Regions from separate parts of the Streptomyces sp. NPDC007095 genome, predicted to be linked through region 1. Evidence: riboswitches for the same ligand, from Rfam matches in the RefSeq annotation. Region 1 holds a riboswitch; the other holds the start of a gene.
What was found. Region 1 has a riboswitch for S-adenosylmethionine ahead of ABZ656_RS31555 (putative leader peptide). Riboswitches for the same ligand answer to the same signal wherever they lie in the genome.
Positions count from the first base shown of each region.

Region 2: linked by a shared signal. The riboswitch ahead of thrC (threonine synthase) and the one ahead of ABZ656_RS31555 (putative leader peptide) in region 1 are both predicted to bind S-adenosylmethionine.

Region 1 is NZ_JBEYFS010000108.1:13,789-21,369, reverse strand. It holds gene ABZ656_RS31565 (amino acid ABC transporter ATP-binding protein) at 1-138, opposite strand, end outside; gene ABZ656_RS31560 (amino acid ABC transporter permease) at 135-1,100, opposite strand; SAM riboswitch class IV at 1,566-1,712, shown strand; gene ABZ656_RS31555 (putative leader peptide) at 1,743-1,823, shown strand; gene ABZ656_RS31550 (glutathione S-transferase C-terminal domain-containing protein) at 1,976-2,665, shown strand; gene ABZ656_RS31545 (YceI family protein) at 2,731-3,246, opposite strand; gene ABZ656_RS31540 (MarR family transcriptional regulator) at 3,403-3,948, shown strand; gene ABZ656_RS31535 (maleylpyruvate isomerase family mycothiol-dependent enzyme) at 4,168-4,962, opposite strand; gene ABZ656_RS31530 (class III extradiol ring-cleavage dioxygenase) at 5,018-5,815, opposite strand; gene ABZ656_RS31525 (hypothetical protein) at 6,208-6,681, shown strand; gene ABZ656_RS31520 (MerR family transcriptional regulator) at 6,795-7,439, opposite strand; gene ABZ656_RS31515 (DUF3291 domain-containing protein) at 7,562-7,581, shown strand, end outside.
Region 2 is NZ_JBEYFS010000042.1:4,489-12,069, reverse strand. It holds gene groL (chaperonin GroEL) at 1-519, opposite strand, end outside; gene ABZ656_RS16775 (cold-shock protein) at 904-1,110, opposite strand; gene ABZ656_RS16770 (MoaD/ThiS family protein) at 1,571-1,846, opposite strand; gene thrC (threonine synthase) at 1,961-3,274, opposite strand; SAM riboswitch class I at 3,292-3,439, opposite strand; gene ABZ656_RS16760 (glucosyl-3-phosphoglycerate synthase) at 3,619-4,563, shown strand; gene ABZ656_RS16755 (trehalose-6-phosphate synthase) at 4,689-6,077, shown strand; gene otsB (trehalose-phosphatase) at 6,160-7,038, opposite strand; gene ABZ656_RS16745 (DUF3263 domain-containing protein) at 7,133-7,360, opposite strand; gene ABZ656_RS16740 (extracellular solute-binding protein) at 7,395-7,581, opposite strand, start outside.

The sequences.
Region 1 (7,581 bases):
CGGACCGAGGATCACGGTGACCTCTCCGGGCCGTACCGTCAACTCCACTCCGTTCAGTACGCGTTGGGTGCCGTACCACTTGTGCACATCGCGCACCTCGACGGCGGCCGGTCGGATCGCGAGCGTCTCGCCGGTCATATCGCCGCCTCCTTGCGGACCCGGGCCCGCAGGTCACGCAGACCGGCGCGAACCTTCTGCAACGGGGTCGGCGGGAGGGAGCGCAGCGCGCCGCGCGAGTAGTACCGCTCGACGTAGAACTGGACGACGGACACGACGCTCGTGAGGATCAGGTACCAGGCGGTGGCGACCAGCAGCAGCGGCACGATGTCGCCGGGGTAGGTGGAGCCCATGCTCTGCACCGAGCCGAAGAGGTCGAGCAGCGAGACGTAGAAGACCAGCGAGGTGCCCTTGATCAGGCCGATCAGCTGGTTGACGTAGTTCGGTGTGATGGAGCGCAGCGCCTGCGGGAACACGATCTTCCTGAACTGGTAGCCCTTGGGCAGACCGAGTGCGGAGGCCGCCTCGTGCTGGCCCTGGTCGACGGAGAGGATGCCGCCGCGGACCACTTCCGCCGCGTACGCCGCCTCGTTGAGGCTCAGTCCGACGACCGCGACGACCATGTCGGTGGCGAGCCGGGACTCGTCGAAGGTGAGGAAGGCGGGGCCGAAGGGGACACCGAGGCTCAGCGTCTTGTAGAGCGCGCTGAAGTTGTAGAGGAAGAGCAGGACGACGATGAGCGGCACCGAGCGGAACAGCCAGATGTAGACCCAGCTCACCGCGCGCAGCACGGGGCTCCTGGAGAGCCGGGCCAGGGCGAGCAGGATACCGCCGAGCAGGCCCAACACAGCGCTGTAGAGCGTCACTTCGAGGGTGATGAGCAGGCCGTCGAGGATCGTGGGACGCAGGAACCAGTACTGGAACCTGTCCCACTGGAAGAAGGGGTTGGTCGCCAGCCCGTGGACGGTCTGGGCGACCACGACGAGCACGATCGCCGAGGCGATCCAGCGGCCGGGGTGGCGCAGGGGCAGCACGCGCTGTGCCGCGGCCGGGCGGGGCTCCGTCGTGCTCAACGGCACGGCGGAGCCCAGGGATTCACTCATGGAGGGCTCCAACGAATGCGGACACACCGCCGCGGCCCGTACGACGGCGGTGCGCGCGGGGACAGACGGATGTCAGGGGGTACGGAGGGGGAGGCTCACCGACAGCGCACCAACAGGGTGGCGGGCGAGGGATGTTGAGCCGTGCGGACGTTCAACGTCGCGGAAGGCGGAAGCGGTCAGCCCTGACAGAGACAGCGGGCGCCGCGGGAGGTACAACACAGTGCGGTGGCGGGGCAGCCGTGGCGCCGCGAAGCGGTCGTCCCGTCAGCTGCGTACATCGCGTTCACCGTCACCATTCCGCCCCGCTGGGCCTCGAACGCACCGGAGTCGATCCGGTCCGATGCGGCGTAAGTTAGGCATGGCCCCAAACGAATGTCAACGCGCACCGGCCGGAATGACCACGTGGTGAGACCGCGCATATGCCTTCTTGACGGCTCCGCGGACCGGACCGAGACTGACGGGGACGGTCACGATTGTCAGCGCCCGTCGTGCGGGTTTCTCCCGTTCGACGCGGTTATCGGCCCCGGCCCGCTGACAGGCAACCCTTCCACCGCGACGGGGTGCCCCGGGTGACGACCGGGTTCCGCCGGTGCGGCGGGACAAGCGTGGTCTCGCCTCTCGCGAGCCCCGGACACGGGAGCGATGGGAATGGCCAGGAGGAGCACGAACGGTCTGACCAGGCGCCTGCACATCGATCTGCAGCGGGTCTCCAGCGCGTACTAGTCCAGGCGGTCCGTCCAGCGCGTACTGATCCATGCGGTCCGTCCGGTCGGGCACGTCCCACGATCCGGACGGGACCGTACGTCAGCGCAGTCACTCCGTTCCGCCACCGCCGCCCAACGGGCCGTGGGGGCTTCGACGTTCCCTGGAGAGTCATGCCCAAGACAGTCTCGCTCGCCGCGCCTCGCCCCCACCGCATCCGCAGCCGCATCGGCGTCGGCCTGGCCGGCGGTTTCTACCCGGCGCCGCACCGCTATCAGCTGTACCTCACCGAGGGCTGTCCGCGTTCGCTGCGCATCTCGGTCACCCTGGAGCTGCTCGGTCTCCACGACTCGGTCGCCACCACGCTGCTGACGCTTCCCGCCGAGACACCCGACGCGTTCGCCGCACTGCGCGGCGCGTACGAGGCCACCTGGCACCACTACGACGGTCCGCTCACCGCGCCCGCGCTGTGCGACCGTTGGAGCGGACGGATCGTGAGCAACCACACGCCCGACATCCTGCGTGACCTCGCCGGGCTGCCGGTCCGCCAGAACGACGCCCGCCTCCCCCGGCTGAACCCACCGGCCCTCACCGCGGACATCGACGCCCTGCGCGAACTCCTCGACCGGGACGTCACCCCCACCGCCCCGCCGCTCGCGCGCACGACGACACTCCAGTCACTGGACCGGCAACTCGCCCCGCAGACCTACGCGTTGGGCGACGAGCTGACGGCCGCGGACGTCGACCTCTGGGTGGCCCTGACCCGACTCGACCCGACGGAGTCCCTCGCCCCGTACGGTCGGCTCCGGGACTACGTACGTCGGCTCGACGCCCACCCTGCCTTCCACGGCAAGGTGCGCTGAGCGCGTACGCCAAGGTCGCCGGAGCCGGTAGGGCCGCAGGGCCCGGGCCCCGGCGCCGCGTCGGCTCAGGCCTTGGCGCGGGTGAAGACGAGCGTGCCGGTGACGGTCGTCAGGCCGCGGATCATGCCCATCTGGTTCCAGCCCATGTCGAACTGGTCGCGGTCCACGGTGAACTCCGCGGTGAGCGTGACGCTGTCGGCGCTCGCCCCGGTCACGCGGCCGGTGACGGGCTGCGGCCGGCTGATGCCGCGCACGGTCAGCTGCCCGTTGATCTCCACGGTGTCGTCCTGGCCGAGGACGGCGTCGCGGACGGCGAAGGTGATCGTGGGGTGGCGGTCGGCGTCGAAGAGGTCGGCGGAGCGGAGGTGCTTGTCCCGCTTGGCGTTCTTCGTGTCCAGGGACGCGACGTCCAGGGTGATGGTGCCGCGGGCGGTCCCGTCGGGCTGCACCTCGCCCTCTCCGGTGACTCCGGTGAAGGTGCCCTTCACGGTGACCATGCCCCACATCGTCTTGTGCTTGATGGCGACGACGGTACGGGCGGGGTCGAGCTGCCACAGGCCGGTTTGGACGGCGACGGTCATGAGAGTTCTCCAGACGGTTACGGACGGTGCACAGGGGTGCGCGACGCACGGGGCGCGCGGCACACGGGGACTGTGGGGACAACGCGGTCATCCAAATTTGGATGACTCCACGCTAGCCGGTTCTTCAAATTTGGACAACCGGTAGACTGGGACACTATGGCTGACCCTTCCGCCCCCGCTGACCTGCCCGAACACGAGCCGTCGGGTGACAGTGAGCTGCTGCCCGCCCCGCTGCGGGCCTGGATGCGTCTCCTGGCGGCGGCCGGGGCGATCGAGCAGCAGCTGCGCGCCCGCGTCAAGGACACCCTCGACGTCTCGCACGACGAGTTCCTGGTGCTGTGCCTGCTGGCCGACCAGCCCGGGTCCAGCCTGCGGATGACCCAGATCGCGGAACTGCTGGGCCGCCCCAAGACGCGGCTGACCTATCAGGTGGCGTGTCTGCAGCACGCGGGACTGATCACACGGCGGTCGGCGTGCAGCGACCGGCGCGGTATCGAGGTGGTCCTCACGGACAAGGCGCGGCGGCTGCTGCGCGAGTCCACGGGGCCGCTGGCCGACGCCGTCTCGCAGGCCATCGCACAGACGGCCTGCGCGCAGCGGTACGAGGCACTGCACGACTTGCTGCCACCCTCGCCCCGTCCCGGTGCGGACTCCGGGCAGGTCGAGGGTGGCGATGCGGCCCCTGAGGGGCCGAGGAAGTAGCCCCTTCAGGGCCGGGCAGGCCTACGAGTGCGCGGAGTTGGACGCCGGGCGGCACGAACGCCGGGCATCGGGGGGCCAACCGACGGATGCCGGGGGCGGACCGGCGGATGCCTGGGAGGCAGACCGACGGATGCCGGGGGCGGACCGGCGGATGCCTGGGAGGCAGACCGACGGATGCCTGGGAGGCAGACCGACGGATGCCGGGGGCGAAACGGCGGATCAGAACCCGGGGAAGACGCGTCGCAGGTCGTCGAGGGTGAGGGCGTCACCCTTGAGGGTCACCTCGGCCGGGGTGTGGTCGGCGGCATGGCGGCCGGTGACGAGCCGCAGCCACCACTCGGCCGGTGCGCTCAGGACGGCGTCGGGCTCGACGGGCTCGTCGGTGAGCACGACCGAGTCGACCAGGTCGAGCCCGAACGCGCGCCGCGGAGCGGTGGTGTGGACCGCGAGGCGAACCTGCCGTCCACCGAGCGCCTCGACCTTGCCGAGGAAGCCTATGAGCAGTCCGGCCTGGTCGAGGAGCGGCTCGACCGCGGCGGGCGCCAGGACCGCCGTACGGTCGAAGGCCACCTCCACGTCCCAGGTGTGGTGGGTGAACTCACCGAGCCGCAGACCCGCCACCGTCGCGACGTCCACGGGCGCGGGCAGGAAGCCGAGGTCGACCCGGAGTTCGGCACGGGCCCGCGGGTCGAGAGCCTCGTACCCACGCACCAGCGCCTCGTTGGCGGTCACGAAGCTCTCGGCGCGCTCGACCGGGGACATCGCGTCCCAGCGCGCCCACACCGACGTGTTGAAGTCGCCGCCCTTGGGCCCGGTTCCGTTCAGCGCGCCCTCCAGGGAGGCCAGGCCGATCTCCGCGCCGCTGCCCAGGTGGCCGAGGACCTGGGACACGTCCCACTCAGTCGCCCCGGACGGCCGGGTGAGGTCGGCGGTGGCGAGCCCGTGCACCACGGCGGTCAGGTAGTCGTGTCCGCCGCGCAGGGCGTCGATGGTCTGGTCGGCAAGGTCGTTCATGTCTCGACTCCGTTGAGGTGAAAGCGGTTTGTGTCGGTGTGGATGGTTCAAGGGTTCACACCGCGGTCTGGAAGGACCGCTTGGAGAAGCCCATCATGAAACCATCGACGGTGGTGCGCACCGTCCGGTCGGCGCTCGGGGCGGCGCCCAGCGTGACGAACAGCGGGATGTAGTGGTCGACCGTCGGATGGGCGTACGGCATACCGGGCGCCCTGGTCCGGAAGGCCGCGAGTTCGTCGACGTCCCCGCGGGCGAGCGCGTCGGCGACCCAGGCGTCGAAGTCCGAGGACCAGCCCGGCACTTCGCCCTGCGTCAGCATCTCGCGGGTGATGAAGGGCAGTCCGTGCGTCATGAACCCCGAGCCGATCACGAGGACCCCCTCCTCCCGCAACGGGCCGAGCCGGGCGCCGAGTTCGAGGAGCCGGACGGGGTCATGGGTGGGCATGCTGAGCTGGAGCACCGGGATGTCACCCAAGGGGTACATGGCCATCAGCGGCACCCAGGCGCCGTGGTCGAGGCCGCGGGAGGGCTGCTGGTACAGCGACTCACCGTCCGGCATGGTCCCGGCCACGCGGTGCGCGAGGGCGGTCGCGTCGGGAGTGTCGTACGTCATCGTGTAGTAGCGCGGGTGGAAGCCGCCGAAGTCGTAGACGAGCGGGGTGTGCGCCGCCGGGGCGGACAGGCACAGCGGTGCCGCCTCCCAGTGCGCGGAGACGATCAGGACGCTCTTCGGCTTCGGCAGGGACTGGGCCCACTCGAACAGTTCCCGCAGCCACGGCCCGTCGTCGAACAGCGGGGGCGCGCCGTGGCTCAGGTACAGCGCGGGAAGGGGTCCGTCCGCGGGCGTCCACACGCGCTGGGACCGGGCTCATGGCAGCGCGTCGACCAGGAACCGGTCGTACGCTCCGGCGGGCACCTCGGGATCGAGGAGGGAGTTCATGCCGGTCCTTACGTGGGTGAGGGTGCTCCGGCTCGCGGGCTCAGGTTTTAAGTTGAACCTTCAAGTTTGACTGTAGGTCGTCCCACTTGAGACGTCAACCAAACACCCACGGACGGTGGCGCCCGGAGGCCCTGAGGAAGGCGCCGTACGCAATCGGAAGTAGTCCGATCTTCGTATGCATGATCGGACGCCGGTTGGACGCGGTGGCCGACGGGCTTCACTAGGGTCGGCAGTCGTCCACGGTCAGGCGCAGCTCAGCGGTGGACCGTCCGGAGTTCGGGCTGCCCGCCGAAGGAGTCCACCGCGTGTCGCACCATCCCTCCGTTCCCTCGCCGAACGACCGGATCACCGGCCCCCACCCCGCCCGGCACACCGCGTTGCTCCTGTTGCGCGGGTACACCGACGGCGACGCGCGGGCAGTCGCCGCGGCCCTGGACACCCTGGACGAGACCGCCCTCGACGACACGTACACCTATCTCTGTGCCGTCATGGACGTCACCCTGCGCCTCACGCTCACCGCCCAGCCCGCGGCCCGCGACGTGGGCCGGGCCGCCGAACAGGCGGCCACGGCGGCTCCCCCGCACTACGAGTTCGCCTTCGGGCAGGCGGTCCGGGCCTGGGCCGCGGGCGACACGGAGGCCCTGACCCGCGCCGCCGACGCGGACCTCCCGGGGGCCGTGCATCTGCTGGCGGTGATGACCGTGGCCCTGGGCGTCTGCGTCCTCGACCACGACGGTCTGAACGCCCTGCTCAACTGCCTCCCCGAAGACCCGCGCTGATCGCGACGGCCACCTGACCGGCGCCCCCCGGTCAGCACCGTCCGGACCACACGGTCCGCCCCATGGCGACCGTCCACCCCACGGCGACCGTCCGATCAACGGCGACCGTCGGATCAACGGCGTCGGTCCGGTGAACGACGACCGCCCCCGTGGCGCCGCGCCGACTCGTCCTCCTGAGCCATACGACGCAGCGCCATCAGCGCGGGTTCGAGCAGGACCGTGAGCAGCAGCGCGCGCTCGGTCAGTTCCAGCGGGTCGTCGATTCCGTCCAGTTGGTCGAGGTCGAGCGCCGCGGTCCGTTCGGCCAGCCGGGCGTACGGCACGAGTGCGCTCCGGTCGAACGGGACACCGAGGCCGCGCAGCGAGCCCAGGGTCTCGGCCAGAGTCGCCCGCGCGGGCGCCGACTCGTGGACGTCCCAGCCCAACTCCTCCACGAGCGCGTCGGCTTCGGCCCGTTCAGTGGAGTCCCGCGCGGATTCCTCGGCGGGCCCGATCGAACCGAGGGTGAGACCGAGCAGGCGATGGGTGTCACCGGCGTGCTCCGCCAGGGCTCCCAGGACCTCCCGGGTGGTACTGACGGACAGCCCCCGGACGCCGGTCAGCGCGCGGATCAGACAGAGCCTGCGCAGATGGCTCCCGTCGTACTCGGCCTGGGTCGCCGACAGTTGCCGGCCGACCGGGAGCAGCCCCTCTCGGAGGTAGTACTTGATCGTCGTGACGGAGACTCCACTGAGGCGGCTCAGCTCGGACATACGCATCGGATCGGCTCCGCTCTGGTCATTGGATACCCCCACTGTCTAACATGGATAGTGGAGGTATCCAATTAGCGCTCCCCTGGACCTCCGTCCGTCGTCCTGCCTCCGTGGAAGAAGGCGCCACCGTGCCCACGCTCCCCTGGAC
Region 2 (7,581 bases), on a different contig from region 1:
GATGACGCCTTCCTTGCCGACCTTGTCCATCGCCTCGGCGATGAGCTCGCCGATCTGGGTGTCGGCGGCGGAGATGGAGGCCGTGGAGGCGATCTGCTCCTTGGTCTCGACATCCTTGGCCTGCTCAAGGAGGGCACCGGAGACGGCCTCGACGGCCTTCTCGATACCGCGCTTGAGAGCCATCGGGTTGGCGCCGGCGGCTACGTTGCGCAGGCCCTCACGGACGAGAGCCTGGGCGAGAACGGTCGCGGTGGTCGTACCGTCACCGGCGACGTCGTCCGTCTTCTTGGCGACTTCCTTGACCAGCTCGGCGCCGATCTTCTCGTACGGGTCCTCGAGCTCGATCTCCTTGGCGATGGAAACACCATCGTTGGTGATCGTGGGGGCGCCCCACTTCTTCTCGAGGACGACGTTGCGGCCCTTGGGGCCAAGGGTGACCTTGACGGCGTCGGCGAGCTGGTTCATCCCGCGCTCGAGACCGCGCCGTGCCTCCTCGTCGAACGCGATGATCTTGGCCATGTGAAGTGGTCCTCCCGGACTGGGGTGGATTGCTCCGGACCGCGCTGGCGCCCGCGACGGACGGCCTGCCTGCCCCGTGGTTCCTTGCACCACCTGGCCTGCGGGCCTCACCGACCCGGTCCTTCGTTATCACTCTCACCTTCAGAGTGCTAACGCCAATGATTAGCACTCGCCCCTGCCGAGTGCAAGCGACTTCCCTTGATCCGCAGGTGAGAAGGGGCGCGCAACCCGCGCGTCGCGCCGGTGCGCGAGCGGGCCCGCGGCGACGGACGGACAGCCACGCCGGCGGACAGACAGTCACATCTACGGACAGACAGACCGAAGGGCTCGCACCCCATGGGATACGAGCCCTTCGTCACGTCGAACAGTCAGTCGGCGCGTGCTTCAGCCGGTCGCGAGCCGGACCATGTCCGCCTGCGGCCCTTTCTGGCCCTGCGAGATCTCGAAATCGACCCGCTGCCCCTCTTCCAGGGTGCGGTAGCCGTCCATCTGAATCGCGCTGTAGTGGACGAATACATCCGCACCACCGTCGACCGCGATGAAGCCGTACCCCTTCTCCGCGTTGAACCACTTGACGGTGCCCTGAGCCATGCCTAACTCCCCTATTACTGGCCCTTGCACAGGACCGCACTTCGCGGACCCGGGTCAGACCTCACCCCCCAACGGTTGGGGGTGTGCGCCGGAACGCGTCGACCGCGGCTGAATGTATCTGTCCAACTGCCGTCTGCAACAGGTCAATCGGACGAGAATTCCGGGCATGACCGATCGGGAATATGGGGAGAATTTGCGAAGATTCAGGGCAAGTCGGGCCCCATAAATGCCGTATAAGGCTCAAAAGTGCGGGACACTTTGGCTACTTCTTGCCGGACTTCGGGCGCGAACTCATATGCACCCGGCATGCAAAGTGGAGCGGCTTCCCCAACTGTACCGCGCTCAACCATACAGAATTGCCCCCTCCGCTTCTCTCACGGAGGGGGCAATTCGATGAACTCTCGGTAATTGGCATTACCAAGGGTAACAATCTCACCCTGGGTAACGGCCTTCGAGGTGGTCAGCCACCGGCGACGGCAGGAATGATCGAGACGCCCGCGCCGTCCGGCGTCGCCGTCTCCAGCCCCTGCTCGAAGCGGACGTCGTCATCGTTCACGTAGACGTTGACGAACCGGCGCAGCTTGCCCTGGTCGTCGAGAACGCGGGCGGAGATGCCGGCGTGGTTCTTCTCCAGATCGGCGATGACCTCGCCGAGGGTCCCACCCTCGGCCGTCACCTCGGCCTGACCACCGGTGTAGGTGCGCAGGATGGTGGGGATGCGGACGGAAACGCTCATTCTTGTGACCTCCGGTCGGGTAAGGGCTTTCAGGGGCGCGGGGCGTTGCTGAATACGCTGCTCCGCCACATGGGCGCGACCAGCCCCCGCCGGCCCGCAGACGAACAACGACGCTTACGCGAGCCCGGCTTCCCGGAAGGACTCGAGGCTGGGGCGAATCGTCGCGGTGAGCCCGGTACCGGCCACCGCATCCAGCGTCTTCAGACCATCACCGGTGTTCAGAACGACGGTGGTCAGCGTCGGGTCCAGCAGCCCGTTCTCGATCAGCTTCTTCGTCACGCCCACCGTCACACCGCCGGCGGTCTCCGCGAAGATGCCCTCCGTGCGAGCGAGCAGCTTGATCGCGTCCACGACCTGCTCGTCGTTCACGTCCTCCACGGCCCCGCCCGTGCGCCGCGCGATGTCCAGCACGTACGGCCCGTCCGCCGGGTTGCCGATCGCCAGCGACTTGGCGATGGTGTTCGGCTTCTGGGGCCGTACGACGTCGTGGCCGGCCTTGTAGGCGACGGACACCGGCGAGCAGCCCTCGGCCTGGGCGCCGAAGATCTTGTACGGCTTGTCCTCGACCAGCCCGAGCTTGATCAGCTCCTGAAGACCCTTGTCGATCTTCGTGAGCTGGGAGCCGGAGGCGATGGGCACCACGAGCTGGTCGGGGAGCTTCCACCCCAGCTGCTCGCAGATCTCGTACGCCAGGGTCTTGGAACCCTCCGCGTAGTACGGCCGCAGGTTGACGTTGACGAAGCCCCAGCCCTCGCCGGCCGGGTCGCCGATCAGCTCGGAGCAGAAGCGGTTCACGTCGTCGTAGTTGCCCTCGATGCCGACGAGCTCGCCGCCGTAGATCGCGGCCATGACGACCTTGCCCTGCTCCAGGTCGTGCGGGATGAACACGCAGGAGCGGAAGCCGGCGCGGGCGGCGGCGGCACCCACGGCGCCGGCGAGGTTGCCGGTGGAGGAGCAGGAGAGAGTGGTGAAGTTGAAGGCACGCGCCGCCTCGATGGCCTGCGCCACGACGCGGTCCTTGAAGGAGTGCGTCGGGTTGCCGGAGTCGTCCTTGACGAAGAGCTTGCCGGCCTCGACACCCAGCTCGCGGGCGAGGTTGTCGGCCTTGACGAGCTTGGTCCAGCCGGGGTTGATGTTCGGCTTGTCGGCGACGTCGGCCGGGACGGGCAGCAGCGGCGCGTAGCGCCAGATGTTCGCGGGGCCCGCTTCGATGCGCGCCCGGAGCTCTTCGGTTTCGTAGGCCGAGAAGTCGTACGCGATCTCCAGCGGGCCGAAACACTCCTCGCAGGCGAAGACCGGGCCGAGCGGCACGCGGTGCCCGCACTCGCGGCAGGAAAGCGCGGCGGCGGGTCCGAGATCCACACCGACTACGGTGGTGGTGTCGCCCGCGACAGGGTTCGTGGTGCTTGCAACAGTCTGCGCAGCCATGGAGGCGAGGCCCTTTCTCCTCATCTTCCTCACGACGCACTTCGCCGTGAGACGGATTTGGCACCTTCCCTAGCCGGGAGCCTCGCCACATCAATGTGACAGGAACCAGCTGGAGGGTTGCCGGGGCTTCATCGGGCCGTATCCCTCTGCCCCTCTGGATGAGCGGTATTCGGTTGTGTCGTGCGGGTGGTGCGGTGGTCCGCAAATGATCTACGACATGCGATGGTCATCCGCGTTGTTCAAGACTGTAACCGAAGGCCAGGACAGTTGAGATAGTCGTCCGAACCGCGAGATGGATCACACCGTGAGACACCGGGTGATCAGACAGTGAGGAGCCGCAGACTGTGCTGAAGGAAACTGAGCGCTGGCTGAGCAATCGCTCCTGGTCCGTGACCGATCGCCCGCTCCACAGACTCATGTCCGCCAAACGGGCCACGGGCTCCTCGGTGAGCGTCGTCCTGCCGGCGCTGAACGAGGAGGAGACGGTCGGCGAGATCGTCGCCATCATCCGCCACGACCTGATGCAGCAGGTCCCCCTCGTCGACGAGATCGTCGTCATCGACTCGGGTTCGACCGACCGCACCTCGGAGGTGGCCGCCGCGGCGGGCGCGCGCGTGGTGCACCGGGACGAGATCCTGCCGCGCATCCCGACCGTGCCCGGCAAGGGCGAGGTGCTGTGGCGTTCCCTCCTCGTGACGAGCGGGGACATCATCTGTTTCATCGACGCGGATCTGAAGGAGTTCTCCTCGGACTTCGTCTCCGGGATCGTGGGGCCGCTGCTCACCGAGCCCGGTGTGGACCTCGTCAAGGCGATGTACGACCGTCCGCTCGGCGGTGCGGCGGGGCAGGGCGGCCGGGTCACCGAACTCATGGCCCGCCCCCTCCTCAACATGCACTGGCCGCAGCTGGCCGGCTTCGTGCAGCCGCTCGGCGGGGAGTACGCGGCCCGCCGTTCGCTGCTCGAACAGCTCCCCTTCCCCGTCGGGTACGGGATCGAGCTGGGCATGCTGGTCGACGCCCTGCACCTGGTGGGCCTGGACGCGCTCGCCCAGGTCGACGTGGGCGTGCGCAAGCACCGCCACCAGGACGGGCAGGCGCTGGGCCGGATGTCCGCCGCGATCTACCGCACGGCCCAGCTCCGGCTGGCCCGCGGCCACCTGATCCGCCCGGCCCTCACCCAGTTCGAACGGAGCAGGGACGGTTTCGAGCCGCGGACGTACTCGGTGGACACGGAGGAACGTCCGCCGATGGTCGAAATCTCCGAGTACCAGAAACGAAGGGCGGCGTAGCAGCGCCCCTGCGAGGGGCGCGGGAACTGCGCGCTCAGCCCCCACCGGCCGGAAGATCACATACGACCCCTCATATGGCCAACGGGAACGTTTGAGCGTTTCCACGCGGGGCTAAGTTTCGAGGCATGGCTTCAACGCAAGGCGCCCACAACATCCTCGTCGCATCCAACCGCGGCCCGGTCACCTACGAGGTCCAGGAGGACGGCTCGCTGCGCGCCAGGCGCGGTGGCGGCGGGCTGGTCTCGGGCCTCTCCGCGATCGGGCCGGACGCGGGGGCCCTGTGGGTGTGCTCGGCGCTCGGCGACGGCGACCGCGAGGCGGTCCGGCGCGGGGTCGCCGAGGACGGCGTACGGATGCTGGACATCGACGCCGACGTGCACGCGGACGCGTACAACGGCATCGCGAACTCCGTGCTGTGGTTCGTCCACCACATGCTGTACCAGACCCCGCTGGAGCCGGTCTTCGACGCGGAGTTCCGGCGCCAGTGGGCGTCGTACGAGGCGTACAACCGCGCTTTCGCCGAAGCTCTGGCCGCGGAGGCGGCGCAGGGCGCGGTGGTGAACGTCCAGGACTACCACCTGACCCTCGTCCCCGGGATGCTGCGCGAGCTCCGCCCCGACCTGCGGATCGGCCACTTCTCGCACACCCCCTGGGCGCCGGTCGACTACTTCCGGATGCTGCCCGACGACATCGCCGAACAGGTGCTGCGCGGCATGCTCGGCGCGGACCGGCTCGGCTTCCTCACCCAGCGCTGGGCGGACGCGTTCACCGCCTGCTGCGACGCGCTCGTCGGCGGGCTCGGCGACACCCGGATCGGTGTGCACGGGCTCGGCGCGGACGCGGACTTCCTGCGCAGGCGCTCGCACGAGGCGGACGTCGCGGACCGCATGGCCGCGCTGCGCGAAGAGATCGGCGAGGGCCGCAGGACGATCGTGCGGGTCGACCGGACCGAGCTGTCGAAGAACATCGTGCGGGGCCTGCTGGCGTACCGGCAGCTGCTGGAGGACCACCCGGAGTGGCGCGAGCGCGTCGTCCACGTGGCCTTCGCCTACCCCTCCCGCCAGGACCTGGCCGTCTACCGGGAATACACGGCCGAGGTGCAGCGCGTGGCGACCGAGATCAACGCCCGCTACGGCACACCGGGATGGACCCCGGTCGTCCTCCATGTCAAGGACGACTTCGCCCGCTCCCTGGCCGCGTACCGGCTCGCCGACGTCGCCCTCGTCAACCCCATCCGCGACGGCATGAACCTCGTCGCCAAGGAGGTGCCGGTCGTCTCCGACGAGGGATGCGTGCTGGTGCTCTCACGGGAGGCGGGGGCGTACGAGGAACTGGGCGAGGACGCGGTGGTGGTGAATCCGTACGACGTGGTCGGCACCGCGCGGGCGCTGGACGCGGCGCTGACCATGCCGCCGGGCGAGCGGGCGGAACGTACGAAGCGGTTGGCTGCCGCCGGGACGGCGTTGCCTCCGGCGCAGTGGTTTCTTGAGCAGTTGCGGGAGTTGGAGGGCTGAGTCGGGAGTCTGTCGGCTGCGGGTGCGCTGTGGCTGGTCGCGCCCACGCGGCGGAGCCGCACATGTCACGGCCCCGCGCCCCTTACGGGGCGCTGCAGTGCGCCGCCAGTCCCCTCAGCAGGCGTACGACTCCCGCCGGGCCGTCGACGACGAGGTCCGCGCGTTCGGCCAGTTCGGTGACTTCCGTACTGCCGCTGCACACCAGCAGGCCCGGGACGCCGTCCGAGCGGAGTTTGTCGACGGCGGCGAAGGCGGGGAGGTCCCCCAGGTCGTCGCCGGCGTACATGACGGCTTCGGCGCGGACCTCACGGACGTACTCCAGGAGGGCGACGCCCTTGTCCGTGCCCGGGGGACGGAGTTCGAGGACCATCCGACCGGGTTCGACGATCAGGCCATGGCGGGTGGCGAGGTCGGTGAGGGGTTCGCGCAGTGCCTCGAACGCGGCCTGGGGGTCCTCGGCGCGGCGGGTGTGGACGGCGACCGCGCGGCCCTTCTCCTCGATCCAGGTGCCGTGCCAGGCGCCGATCCTGTCGAGGACCCCGGGCAGTTCGGCACGGACGGCGGCGACGCCGGGGTGCGGGGCGGGGGCGTTGACGGTGCCGGTGCGGGCGTCCCAGCGTTCGGCGCCGTAGTGGCCGAGGACGACGAGGTGGTCGAGGCCCGGGACGCCCGCGAAGCCGCCGTGGCGGACCGCTACGCCGGCCGGGCGGCCGGTGACGACGGCCACGGAGGCGACCTTCGGGGCGAGGGCCGCGAGGGCGGGGACCGCGTCGGGGTGGGCGCGGGCCTGCTCCGGGTCGGCGACGATGGGGGCGAGTGTTCCGTCGAAGTCGAGCGCGATGACGGCCCGGTCGGGCCGGGTGAGGATGGCGTCGAGGCCGTCGCGTCCGGCGGGGGTCACGGGGGTCGGCAAGGGTTCCATGACGTCCGGGGATTCCGGGATTTCCGAGTGGCTGCCCATGCTCCGACCCTATCCGCGCACCCCCGGGCGCACCCACGGCTCACCGGGTCACAGTCCTCGAACGCCGGACGGCCACCCCCGGCCTGTGCCGGTGTCAGCGGTCCGCGCGGCGGCTGTCCCGGATGCGGCGAAGGCGGTTCACCGTGATCGGGTCGTGCGCGAGGGCGCGGGGGTCGTCGAGGAGTGCGTTGAGGAGTTGGTAGTAGCGGACGGGAGCGAGGCCGAGTTGCTCGCGTATCGCTCGTTCCTTCGCGCCGGGTCCCGCGAAGGAACGGCGCTCCATGGCGAGGATCCCCCGCTCCCTCCCGCTCAGTTCGTCCATGACCGCACCGTAGCTCCCGCCACCGACAGCGGGGCTACCCCGCGGAGTCCGTCGTGGTCGCCGCCTGCTGGAGCGAGCCGAGGATCCCGGCCGGGCTGCCGTCCGGGGAGACCGCCTTGCCGATCTGCTTCTTGATGTCGGCGCTGACGGCGGCCCAGGACGTCTTGCCGACCGGATAGAGCTGGGAGGAGGGGAGCTCGTCCAGGAACGGGGTGAGGTCC